DNA from 2 places in the Clostridium thermosuccinogenes genome. Region 2 is predicted to be linked to the other one. Evidence: riboswitches for the same ligand, from Rfam matches in the RefSeq annotation. Region 2 holds a riboswitch; the other holds the start of a gene.
The links. Region 2 has a riboswitch for thiamine pyrophosphate ahead of thiE (thiamine phosphate synthase). Riboswitches for the same ligand answer to the same signal wherever they lie in the genome.

Region 1: it holds a riboswitch for thiamine pyrophosphate, as region 2 does, so the genes downstream of both, thiT (energy-coupled thiamine transporter ThiT) here and thiE (thiamine phosphate synthase) in region 2, are expected to answer to the same signal.

Annotation. Positions count from the first base shown of each region.
Region 1 covers NZ_CP021850.1:2,418,837-2,425,720, reverse strand. Annotated here, with positions in the region: gene uvrB (excinuclease ABC subunit UvrB) at 1-645, shown strand, start outside; gene CDO33_RS10560 (type I glutamate--ammonia ligase) at 1,039-2,973, shown strand; gene CDO33_RS10555 (sugar phosphate isomerase/epimerase family protein) at 3,121-3,891, shown strand; TPP riboswitch at 4,039-4,141, shown strand; gene thiT (energy-coupled thiamine transporter ThiT) at 4,217-4,855, shown strand; gene CDO33_RS10545 (hypothetical protein) at 5,062-6,207, shown strand; gene CDO33_RS10540 (hypothetical protein) at 6,586-6,884, shown strand, end outside.
Region 2 covers NZ_CP021850.1:409,046-415,929, forward strand. Annotated here, with positions in the region: gene CDO33_RS01860 (ABC transporter permease) at 1-633, shown strand, start outside; gene CDO33_RS01865 (ABC transporter permease) at 655-1,461, shown strand; gene CDO33_RS01870 (dipeptide ABC transporter ATP-binding protein) at 1,454-3,115, shown strand; gene CDO33_RS01875 (O-acetyl-ADP-ribose deacetylase) at 3,355-3,873, shown strand; gene CDO33_RS01880 (nucleoside triphosphate pyrophosphohydrolase) at 3,870-4,190, shown strand; TPP riboswitch at 4,503-4,611, shown strand; gene thiE (thiamine phosphate synthase) at 4,779-5,420, shown strand; gene thiD (bifunctional hydroxymethylpyrimidine kinase/phosphomethylpyrimidine kinase) at 5,751-6,545, shown strand; gene CDO33_RS01895 (LacI family DNA-binding transcriptional regulator) at 6,790-6,884, shown strand, end outside.

The DNA of each region.
Region 1 (6,884 bases), 2.0 Mb from region 2:
AGGGTGCTGGTTACTACCCTTACCAAGCGAATGGCTGAGGATCTGACCGACTATTTGAAGGAGCTGGATTTTAAAGTCAAGTACCTTCATTCTGATATAGATACCTTGGAAAGGGTTGAAATCATAAGAGATTTAAGGCTGGGGGTTTTTGATGTTCTGGTGGGAATAAACCTTCTGAGAGAGGGTCTGGACCTGCCGGAGGTATCCCTGGTGGCGATACTGGATGCCGACAAGGAAGGCTTTCTGCGCTCCGAGACCTCTCTTATACAGACAATAGGAAGGGCTGCGAGGAATGTTGAAGGCAAGGTGATAATGTACGCCGATGAGATAACCGATTCCATGAGAAGGGCAATAAGCGAAACCAACAGAAGAAGAACAATACAGATGAAGTATAATGAGGAGCACGGTATTGTGCCAAAATCTGTGACAAAAGGCATCAGGGATAAGATTGAAGCGACGAAGGTGTCCGAGGAAGCCGAAACTTATACAGTTCAGGACACTGTAGAAGATATGAGCATGGAAGATATTCAGAAGGCTATTGACAGGCTGACCAAAGAAATGAAAAATGCTGCAGCGGATTTGCAGTTTGAAAAAGCAGCGCAGTTGAGGGACAGGATTTTGGAGCTGAAGCAGAAAATTCTGTAGTGTTTTATTTTATTGTTTCTGTAGTTTTTACTAAACTTGAAAATTAAAATGTCCAGTTAAAAGAAGCAAATATTAATTTATATTTGTTTCTTTTTTTATTTTTATGGTATAATTTTTTATATTTTATTTTAGGCCAGGTTATGGTAAAATCTGGTGCTTCCTGTATAATTCCGCGGTCATTGGAATTTATACAAGAAAGATATTCAATCAGCCCGCAGGGCTTGATATCAGGCAAGGATAACCATGTAAGGCTAGGAAAAAGGTCATAATTAAAATCACAGGATTTACCGATAGTTTCAATAAAAACTGCTATGCAATATAGAATTTGATATATCGTGAATTCTGAGCTTTTTTATGAATATGGATACTTAATAATATTTTGGGAGGATGAATATGAGCAACGTTATGGAAGAGTTTAATGAATCGGAATTACTATATATAATACCGCCGGAAAAGCACTCTAAGGAGGATATAATTTCTCTCATAGGAGCGCATCCGGAAATTAAATTTGTTTCCTTTGTGGGAGTAGACCTTAGAGGAAATGATACCGATGAAAAAATCCCGGTCAAGAATTTTATTGATGATATTGATGAATTTTTAAACGGGGGAGTGCAGACCGACGGTTCCAGCGTGGTGCTGCCAGGTATTGCCACCCTGAACGACGGAAAGGTTGACCTTGTAGCCGACATTTCAGTTAAATGGTTTGTGGATTATAATTATGAACATATTGATTTTGAAACTAAAAAGCCGGTAGGCACTTTGAGGATTCCTTCTTTTCTTGTACATAACGGCAGAAGGGTAGATTCCAGGTCCATTCTGCAAAAATCGGTGGATTATTTCAGCAGTGAAATTCTCAAAATCCTAAAAAGCAATCCGAAAACTGCCGAAGAACTCGGCATAAATATTGATGATATACAGGAAATACGGCTTACATCGGCCACAGAACTGGAGTTTTGGGTTAAGACTCCCGGGGATAGGGCTGAATACGAAGAATTGTCAGCATCCCAGATGCTCCAGGAGCAGTATTGGAAAAGGACAAAGGGCACAGTACGGACCGCTTTGGAAAAGTCCCTGCTTTTGATGGAAAGATACGGACTGGAACCGGAAATGGGCCATAAGGAAGTAGGTGGGGTTAAGGCGCAAATCGGTGGTGAGGGCAGGCTCAACCACATCATGGAGCAGTTGGAGATTGACTGGAAGTATGCTTTGGCTCTGCAGGCTGCAGATAATGAGCTCATTGCCAGGATTTTGATAAAGGAAACCTTCCGAAGGCACGGACTGGAAGTCACCTTCATGGCCAAGCCCATAGAAGGTGTGGCAGGAAGCGGGGAGCATACCCATGTCAATGTGACGGCAAAGCTGAAAAATGGCAAAATGGTAAATCTGTTTGCTCCCAGGGACATGAGGAAGGATTTTCTCAATACCGTTGGATGGGGAGCTTTGATGGGTCTGTTGAAGAATTATGAAGCGGTAAATCCGTTCATAGCCTCCAGCAATGACGCTCTAAACCGTTTGAAGCCAGGGTTTGAAGCTCCAATATGTATTGTTGCCTCCATAGGCAAGAACGCTGAAACTCCCTCCAGAAACAGGACGGTTTTGGTAGGGCTTGTTAAAGATAATTCCAATCCCATGTCGCTGAGATTTGAGGTTAGGTCGCCTAATCCTCATACCAATACATATCTGGCATTGGCGGCAATTTACCAGGCCATGCTGGATGGGATCAGATACGCGGTATCCTCAGGCAAAACGTCTAAAGAGCTGGAAAAGGAATTTACCAAAGAGCCGGGAGAACACAGCGATTATCTTGAAACCGATAGAGCCTACAGAAGTGAAGAGGATGTATTCGAACACTATACTGAGGAGGAGAGGAACAGGCTGTTTGGGGTGCCTCCCGCTACAGTGTGGGAAAACCTCTGCAATCTGCAAAAATACGCAGATAAAGCTGCCGTATTGGAGCAAGGAGGAGTGTTTGAAAAAGACATACTGGAGTCTTATGTCAAGGCTGCCAGAATCCAGTGGACGATGGAACTGTGTGAGCGAATAATAAACGAAAATGCCGAGCTGGTAAGAAGCTGCGTAAAGCTTCATAAAGGCAGAGAATTTAATGATTATGATGAAGAAATCTGGACCAGGATAAATAATCTCAGGCATTACCTTATGAAGAGCTCTCTGAGGGAGGATTCCTTGTTCGCTGAGATAAGGAAGAACATGGATGCTGGAAATTATGATGAAGTGTCCCGGTTGCAGTTGGAGATGGCTGAGAAGATACGAGAGCTTAAAAAGCTGTATACGGAGTATAAGAGAAACATACTGGATATTGAGCCATAGCGTCGCAAGCAGGAAAAATTGAGAATTGGCGGGTATAGCCTTAATCTTGTCAACAAAAGCTATATTTGAAGCAATAAAAGCAATGAACAGGGGTTTAATATGCGATAAAGTAAAAGTAAGTAATTTAGGTTCAGGAGGAATGTAACAATGGCAAAGTCAAATATAGCAGCCCAGTTGTATACTTTAAGGGATTTTTGCAGAACCCCTGAAGATATAGCTAAAACCTTTAAAAAGGTAAAAGAAATAGGCTATGAAGCTGTACAGGTGTCAGGAATGGGTCCGATTGCTCCTGATCAGCTGAAAAAAATCGCCGATGACAATGGACTGGAGATATGTGCAACCCACATAGGTTATCAACGCTTGAAGGATGATATCGAAGGTGTCATAGCAGATCACAAGCTTTGGAACTGCAAGTATGTTGGATTGGGTTCGATGCCGGAAGAATACCGCTCTTCAAAGGAAGGATTTATCCGGTTTGCAAAAGAGGCTTCTGTAATAGCAAAAAAGCTTCAGGAAGCAGGTTTATCCTTTGTATATCACAATCATGATTTTGAGTTTATAAAATTTGACGGCAAAATTGGGCTGGATATAATCTTCGAAGAGAGCGATAAAAGCGCTTTCAATGCAGAAATAGATACTTACTGGGTACAGAGCGGTGGTTCTGATCCTGCAGCCTGGATCAGAAAGATGAAAGGCCGAATGGATATAGTTCACTTGAAGGACATGGTAATGGATATTAAGAAGGGAAGGATAATGGCCGAAGTTGGCGAGGGAAACCTGAACTGGCCTGCAATTCTTGATGCCTGCAGGGAAATCGGAATCAAATGGTACATTGTGGAGCAGGATGTATGCCAGAGGGATCCTTTTGAAAGCCTGGCCATCAGCTTAGAAAACCTGAAAAAGATGGGTTTGCAATAGACAAATGAAATAGCCTGTTGTACCGTAACCTGTTCGGATCAATCGAATCGTGTTATAAGGCTTAAAAATTGTTAATGGTATTTGCTTATTCCCTCAATATGCTTTACAAGAGAATAAGATGATAGTATAATCTATACGAAAACTAAATAATTTCGCTAGGGGTGCCGCAAGGCTGAGAAAGATGCATGCATCTTAACCCTTTGAACCTGATGTGGTTAGTACCACCGTAGGGAAGCTGAACTGTTTTTTTTTGAATTTTGTCGCTTACCTATGGGGTAAGCGATTTTTAGTTTCAGTAAAAAATATTTAAAGGAGTGAAAAGTTTATGTTCAAAATTGTTATTCAGGAAGAGATTTTAGAACTTCTCAATGCAAAGTCCATTGCAACAATTGTTACTCTCGCAGCCCTTGCGATAATACTTGTTGTAATCAGCAAAAGAACGGCATATAACACGAAAACGCTGGCGTATGGAGCCGTAGCAGTAGCGGCCGCATTTCTTCTTTCTTACATAAAGCTCTTTGAGTTGCCGACAGGTGGAACTATTACCATAGCCAGTATGCTTCCAATCTTTGTTTTTTCATACATATATGGCCCCAGAGCTGGTATTCTCGCCGGACTGGTTTATGGTATACTTCAGCTGGTTCAGGGTGCCTATGTAGTTCATTGGGCGCAGATGCTGCTGGATTATCCGATAGCATTTGCTGTGTTGGGTTTGGCAGGCCTGTTTAAAAGGAACATTTACCTGGGAGCCGCTGTGGGAGGAACAGCAAGATTTATTAGTCACTTTCTCACCGGAGTAATTTTCTTTGGAGAGTTTGCTCCGGAAGGCCAGAGTGTATGGCTTTATTCTCTGACATATAATTTGTCATATATGCTTCCGGATACACTGATTTGCATTGGATTACTGCTTATACCGAGCTTAAAGGCTGCCATAAACCGAATAAGGAAAGAAGCGACAGCTTAATATTGAGGGAAATTGGGCTTAAGCTGATAAATAATATATTTAAGCTGATTTGATGCGCCAGCGCTTTAACTGTGATATAATATGAAAAGACGTTTTTATCATTGAAAATCTAAATAAAAACGTAAAATCACTTAAGCATTGAGGAAACTACCGCAATTTGCAGTGAGCCTGTGGGCATTTTTTAATAAGCTTTTGGGGGAGTAATTTTGGATAGGTTAAAGTATGCATATAGAGATCAGCCTGAGAAAGCTCTTGCTTTAGTTGAACGATGGGCCAAGCAGGAAATTGAAGGGTGCAAAATCCTTTCAACAACTGGCATTACCCTATACACCCCGGATGGTTTAAAGAATTACAACGCATTGTGGACACGGGATTATACTTACATGATTGAGTATGCGGGAGAATATATCCCGCTTGAAGATATTCTGGCATGTAACGAATATCTGCTGGAACATGCACGTGAAGGTGATTGCTGGCTTCCGGACCGCGTTTATGCCAACGGCACCACAGCATATGCCGCCGGTGACATGCCTCAAGGTATGGAAAATCTTGATAATAACTCGTTTATTGTCATTGCCATGGATTGTGCATTAAACCGGATGGAGCCTGAGGGTGCAAAGGAATTGTTTGTCAAATGGGAAAAAGTAATTATGACCGCTCTTGATTCTCTTCCCAAGGATGAAAACGGTTTGATTTGGAATGATCCACAATGTCCGCATTCCCCTTATGGTTTTACAGACTGCATACAAAAGACCGGTTCGCTTATGAAAGAATCGCTTCTCCTCTGGCGTGCATACAGAATTATGGCTAAATGGCAGAGCAAGTTTAATCTTCCTTCGGATGTGTCAGTCAAGGCTGCTAAAAAGATAGAAAATGTACTGGTTGACATGTTTAAAAATGACGATGGAATGTTTAATGCAGCTACAGTCGATTGTAAGCAGACAGACGTTTGGGGTAGCTGTTATGCGGTTTCGATAGGTTTCCCGATGCCTGAGAAGCTTAAAGCCAGTATTGCAGACTATCTTGCGGCGAATTACGAGGGGTTGGTACAGTTTGGACAACTGCGGCACACAGCCCCGGGAACCTGTTGGGAAAAGCTGCTTTTACCTGTTAAACAGGGAGAATATCAAAACGGTGCTTACTGGGCAACACCCACCAGTTGGTTTATTGATGCGCTATATGATTATTATCCGGATTTGGCTAGAACTACACTGGAGGATATTATTACATATTTTGAAAACATGGGAATATTTGAATGCATTAATGGCAGTTACCAAAAGCTTAACCACTATGTTGTGAGTGCTACAAATATTCTGCCATCCGCTAGAAAATTGCTGAAAAATAAAATATAACCCCATCTTTTCAAAGCAGAGGAATAGGGTAAAGAGTAAAATGCTCTATGTCAATAGTTGGGGTGGGCTTCAAGTAAAATAAAATATCGATATATCTCTCCAGCGAATGGTCGTGAGACTACTCGCTGGTTTTATTTTAATGAGTAAACGAGGGATGGGTTGCTATTTCATTTATGTTTACATTCTCATCTGAGTTAAGTCTTTGACATCGCATGAAGGAAATGCTGAGCAATTTTTAACCACCCCAGCATCTATTATGGAATCAGGCTTTTTACTTTGAACAGGGCATTTTAACAGGCAACAGGATTGAAAATACTTCACATATGGAACTGAACGTGATAAAGTAATATTATAAAATTTTTTATGTGGAGGAACTAAATGGTATCTAATCATGGCACTGGAAAACTAAGAGGATTCAGAGCGTATTTTCCAAAAGCGCTTAAGTTTTTTGATCTGAAGGACGATCGCTTGGCACCGATAGTTTTTTCAATTGTTTTGTTTGCCAACCTGTTGGGAATATTCCTGCAAGGTCCGACGGATGGTTCGGATATTGCAGATAAAATAACCCCTAGCACCATACCCCTTTATATTTTAATGAATATTATTACAAAATTGGCACTCAGTGTATATCTTGCTGCCTGCATAAAAGAGATGAAAGGGGAAGTGTATTCATTAAA
Region 2 (6,884 bases):
TCATTTTTTCTAATTGTCGTTATTTCCATACCCCTTGGAATTCTATCTGCCAGAAAAAAGAACGGCATCCTGGATTCTTTCATTACGCTGGTTACTCAAGTTTTTATGTCAATACCATCCTTTTTTTTGGGCATGCTCATTACATTGATCTTTGGTATCATTTTAAGGTGGTTTACACCGGGAAATTACATCAGTCCGGGAGAGAACTTTGGAATATTCTTAAGGTTTATGATATTTCCGGCCATTGCAGTGGCAATTCCTAAGATTGCCATGATGGTTAAATTTTTACGAAGCTCTTTGCTTAGGGAAATGGAGCTTGATTATGTAAGAACAGCGAAAAGCAAAGGGATGACCAATATAAACATACTTTTTCGACACATATTAAAAAATGCATTAATTCCGGTAATAACTTTTTTGGCCATGATGCTTGCTGACATTCTGGCAGGAACCATTCTTGTGGAACAGGTATTTAACCTTCCCGGTTTGGGCAGATTGTTGGTGTCATCCATTGCAAACAGGGATTACGCTGTGGTGCAGGCAATTGTCCTGTATATTGTAACTGTAGTAATCATTATTAATTTTTTGGTTGACCTTATCTATCAATGGATTGACCCAAGAGTTAAGAGAGATTAGACCAAAGGCGGGCTGGAGGGAATGATGAAATTTAGGGGGAAAACCTATCACTTTAATTATATATTAGGTCTGCTGATTGTATCCTTTGTATTTTTGATTGTATTGATCGGATTTTTTTATACCCCATATGATCCGAATAAAATGAATGCTGCATTGAAAAATAGTCCACCGAGCCTTTCGCACTTTTTTGGCACCGACAATTTCGGCAGGGACATATTGAGCCGTGTCATGAAAGGAGCCGGAACCACATATATCATAGCCGTTGCCATCGTATCCATTGGTGCATCTCTGGGAACCGCAGTCGGCGCTTTGACCGGATATTTCGGAGGTTGGTTCGATGAGGTATTGATGAGATTGAACGATGTTCTAACCTCTTTTCCAAGTATTTTACTGGCATTGGTCTTTGTTAGTGTATTTGGGCCGGGAAGCTATAATATCATCTTTGCCTTGGGAATTATATTTATTCCAAGCTATGCCCGCGTGATAAGAAGTGAGTTTATTGTACTGAAAGAAAGAGATTTTGTCAAAAATGCAAAACTAATGGGGGCGGGAAGTTTTCGCATCATGTTTATGCACATATTGCCAAATACAAAAAGGGTTTTAATACCGTCCCTTTTGATAGGATTCAATAATGCTGTACTTGCCGAAGCAGGACTCAGTTATCTGGGCCTTGGTGTTCAGCCACCTCAGGCAAGTCTTGGACGTATGCTGTCAGAAGCCCAAAGCTATTTGCTGGATTCACCATGGTATGCAATAGCACCTGGTTTAATGATCATACTGACGGTTCTTGGCTTTAGCCTCATCAGTGGAGGTTTGGAGAATGAGTAAGAAGGATACGCTTTTAAATATAGAAAACTTATCTATTGGATTTACAAAGCGAAGAAAAACGAATACAGTAGTTGATCATATCTCCTTGGAGGTTAAGAAAGGTGAAATTCTTGGGATCGTAGGAGAATCGGGTTCGGGAAAAACTATGACTGCCCTGGCTGTCATGGGGTTGCTGCCTGTCTCTGCAAAAATCTTAAGCGGAGGGATACATTTTCTTGGTAACAATCTGTTGGCCATGGAAGAAAAGAAACTTCGCAGGCTAAGAGGTCCTGAAATATCAATGGTATTCCAGGATTCCATGACATCCTTTAATCCGCTTCTTACCATAGGAGACCAGGTGGAGGAAATGTTAAGACTTCATTCAAAATATACGAAGGAAGAGTGTAAAGCCTTAACATTAGAAGCATTAACGGAAGTGGGGTTATCAGAACCCCATGAGATTTATCATCGGTATCCTCACCAGCTATCCGGCGGCATGCGTCAGAGGGCAATGATAGCAATGGCTATGGTTGCCGGCCCTAAGCTTGTCATTGCGGATGAACCTACAACGGCACTGGATGTTACAACACAGAGCAAAATACTCAAACTGCTCCAAAGGATGAATGATAAACATGGAACAAGTATTATCTTGATTTCACATGATTTGAGAGTAATACAGAGCATTTGCGGCAGAGCAATCGTAATGAAGGATGGTAAGATTGTAGAGTCCGGGATGGCAAAAGAACTGTTTGCTCATCCCAATACCGAATATACGAAGCAACTGGTGGCAGCAGTGCCTATGCTGTTTTTTAAATCCAAAGGAGAGCAAAATGAGACTTTCCCTACAGATTTAAAAGAAAATGCAGATATTGAGGACAAGAATGGCCTTGCAGATCATAACAAGGAGCAAAAAGAAATATTGGCAGTTCAGAATCTCAATGTATTTTATTCCGAGAAAGGCATCGGTTTGCTTGCAAAAAAGAGCAGAAAACACGTAATTAAAGATGCGACTATTTCAGTGAGGCAGGGAGAAACTCTTGGCATTGTCGGGGAAAGCGGAAGTGGAAAGTCCACGCTGGCAAAGGCAATAGTTGGGCTGAACAAGGAATTTGAAGGGATAATTAAAATCAATGATGTTGCTGCGATAGGTAGCAAAGCATCGGTGGTTAAGCCACAGATGGTCTTTCAGGATCCATATAGCTCCTTAAATCCAACGAAAAAAATCGGATGGATTTTGGAAGAGCCACTAAAGCTTCAAACCAATCTTGGGAAAAAGGAACGTATGGCAAGAGTCAATGAAATGATACAGCAGGTGGGCTTGACCTCCAAGCATTTGGAGAGGTATCCCTTTCAATTGAGCGGAGGTCAGAGACAAAGAGTAGCCATCGCCGCCGCTCTTATTGTGAATCCCAAACTGGTGATTCTGGATGAGCCGGTATCATCGCTGGATGTTACCATTCAGGCACAAATACTGCGTTTGCTAAAAGAATTGCAGAAAAAGTATAATTTGACCTATGTGTTTATTTCCCATGATTTAAATGTTGTCTTTCAGATTTGCAACCGGGTTTGTGTAATATATCAGGGTGAAATTGTAGAGATGAAGGAAGTCAGGGAGTTGTTTTACCAGCCTCAGCATGAATATACAAAAGAACTTCTTAAATCTGCAATGCTATAAAAAACGGGCAAAATACAAGTTGCCAAACACACCTTTTGCCAGGAAGGGTATCCTGTGAATAACATTATGCAACAAGCTTGTGGGAATTTCATCGATGAAGTATTAGATTTTTTGCGGAAGCGAATCAAGAAAGATCGATGAAATTGAAAAAACTTAAAGTCATATGCAGGTAAGCGCTAAGGCGTTTTATTTTGTAGGAAATTGTTGTATAATAAATGCAAACAAGAAGGGGAATGGCAATGGAACGCATTGGCATAATTCAGGGAGATATAACAAAAATTGAGGTTGATGCTATTGTAAATGCAGCAAACAACACGCTTCTTGGTGGCGGTGGAGTGGATGGTGCCATTCACAGAGCTGCCGGTCCGGAGCTTTTGAAGGAATGCCGCAAATTGAACGGCTGTGAGACCGGAAAGGCGAAGATCACCAAGGGATACAAGCTGCCTGCCAAATATGTGATCCATACTGTAGGGCCAATCTGGCATGGTGGAAACAATAATGAAGATCAGCTGTTAGCCTCCTGCTACCGCAATTCTTTGCAGCTGGCGGTGGAAAACGGAATAAGAACCATTGCGTTTCCGTCAATAAGCACGGGTGCTTATAGGTTCCCGGTAAGGCGTGCCGCAAGGATTGCCATGCAGGAGATATCCGGATTTCTGGAGGAGAACGGCAGTATAGACAAAGTGTTCATGGTGTGCTTTGATGAGGGAACAATGGAGGCTTATATAGAGGCTTTTAGGGAGATCAGGGAAAAATGAATGCAACCAAATATAACAAACTGGTGAGAGACAGAATTCCGGAGATAATTGAAAAGAACGGCAAGAAGGCAATTGTTGAAGAGCTTGAGCCTCAAGCCTATAAGAAATACCTGGATCAGAAGCTGGAGGAAGAACTTAAAGAATATTTTGAGGCAGACAGTGTGGATGAATTGGCTGATCTGGTGGAAGTTGTTTATGCCATATTGAAATATAAAGGCGTTGATACTAAGGATTTTGAAAATATACGCAAGAAAAAGGCTGAGGAACGGGGAGCGTTTGATAAGAGGCTTCTGCTCAAGGAAGTTGTAGAGGAGTAGAGTGCATGGAGTGGAAAACGAAGTAAGGTATGCTTCCGGCCTTGCCTGCATTGCCGAAGATTTATTTTGTGAAAGCATTCTGTGATGCTTCCGAGCCGGAAAAACTATATCCTTCAGTGCAGTATCCTTTTGTAGACATATGAAGCAACAGGAGATTTATTGATTTTACTTGCAATAAGTATGGAGTCCTTTAAATAGATAAATAAAACTTCTGCTATTTTCTTCCCCCTCCTTGCTGATTATCATAGTATTTTATCAAACAATGAGTGAATACCAAGGTTGATTTTTTGCCATATTGTAGTATAATTACAGATAAATACAAAGGGGAGCTTGCTGAAGCAGGCTGAGAGTAAGCTGTGTTGCTTAGACCCGTAACCTGATTTGGGTAATGCCAACGTAGGGATATATTTAGCGGAAATTACTGCATATATGCTTTTGTTGGCGTATGTGCAGTTTTTTTATGCTGTTGACAGACTACCAGTTTGTATTTGCGAAAGGAGATGCCATGATAAAAAATTGTGTTGAAAATGTTCGAAGCAAAACGCCTCTTATTCACAATATCACCAACTATGCAGAAAGGAGCAAAGTATGAAACTCGATAAGAAAGATTTACTTTTATATGCTGTCACCGACAGATCCTGGCTGGACGGTGAAACTCTTGAAAGTGCGGTGGAAAAGGCACTAAAGGGCGGTGCAACCTTTATGCAGATCAGAGAGAAAGAATTGGATGCCGAAAAATTCCTCGAGGAAGCAAAAAAGATTAAAGAACTGTGTAAGAAATATCATGTGCCTTTTGTTGTCAATGATAACGTAGATATTGCCATAGCAGTGGATGCCGATGGAGTTCATGTGGGGCAGAATGATATGGAGGCCGGCAATGTGCGGGAACTGATAGGCAGGGACAAGATTCTCGGAGTGTCGGTACAGACGGTGGAACAGGCGGTATTGGCAGAAAAAAGAGGAGCTGATTACTTGGGGGTTGGAGCAGTATTTCCTACCGGTTCCAAGGCGGACGCAGATTATGTAAGCCGTGATACCCTGAAAGAAATCTATGAAGCCGTAAATATCCCTGTTGTAGCTATAGGAGGTATAAACCGGGAAAACATAATGGAATTGTCGGGATCCGGAATATGCGGAGTTGCCGTAATCAGCGCAATCTTTGCACAGACTGATATTGAGAAGGCTGCGGCTGAATTAAAAAAACTAAGCGAAAAAATAGTGAAGGCATGATTTAAGGCAGAACCATATTGGATTTTATAACGAGGCTAAAGATGTCCCCCACCTCTCAAAGGTGGCGGGTACCTAATTTTACAACAGACGGTGAGTTGAAATCTCCCGCCTCGTTGAAACGATGCGTTGAAATTGCTACGCAATTTCTTCCGTTGTTTTAACAATTGGATTTTGAGGATGCATTGCATGACGATCCGCATAACAGAAGGTGCTTGGCCCGGGACAATTGGATATATGGTGCTTACAGCAAGACAGCTTGTATGGGATTATGAGGAGCAATGCAAAAATTAATACTAAGCAAACTAAATACACAGTGGAGTGGAGAATAAGATGAAAACAGCATTAACAATCGCAGGGAGCGATTCCGGCGGAGGAGCCGGAATCCAGGCGGATATCAAGACAATGACCGCAAATGGTGTATATGCCATGAGTGCGATTACTGCACTTACTGCACAGAATACAACCGGTGTCACAGGAATCATGGAGGTCACTCCGGAATTTTTAGGCCAGCAGTTGGACTGTATTTTCACCGACATCTATCCGGATGCGGTAAAGGTTGGCATGGTTGCATCGGCCGGACTGATTGAGACCATATCAGAAAAGCTGAAATTCTACAATGCGAAGAACATTGTCGTGGATCCGGTAATGATTTCCACAAGCGGTTCCAAGCTTCTTCGGGATGACGCAATAGAGACCTTGAAAAGCAGACTGTTTCCCCAGGCACTTCTATTGACGCCCAATATTCCGGAAGCGTCCGTATTATCAGGAGTACCCATCGAAAATGAAGAGGATATGATCAAAGCAGCGGAAATCATCAGCAGACAATACGGATGTGCCGTTCTTTGCAAGGGAGGGCATAGTGCAAGCAATGCCAATGATTTATTGTATCAGAATAATAAATACAGGTGGTTCACCGGAGAGAAAATCAACACTAAAAATACTCACGGAACCGGATGTACTTTATCCAGTGCCATTGCCTGCGGCCTTGCCAAAGGCTTGGATTTGGAAAGGTCAATCCAGTTAGCGAAGGAATATATTTCAGGCGCTTTGAAAGCAATGCTTGATCTGGGAAAAGGGAACGGACCCATCAACCACATGTGGAATATCTGCAAAGAGGAGAAATAGCAGTGAGGATATAGGCGGCTTGAAGGGTAGATGCAGGAAACGCTCAAGGTAACGTATAATTGGAATTTGTATGTTTAAATGTTAAAATATGACCTGCATAAGGCTAGATGAAGGAGAATTGCCTGTAGCGGAGTTGCTAATTAAAATTAATAAATGCATATTGACAACTATGATAAAATGGATTAGAATTTAGATAAACGATTACGTAATCGTTTAACGCAATCAGTTGTGAGGTCGATATACGATGTCTACAAATATTAAGGAAGTAGCTAAAGAAGCAGGCGTTTCTGTAGCAACGGTATCCCATGTTATTAACCAAACCCGTTATGTGTCGGATGA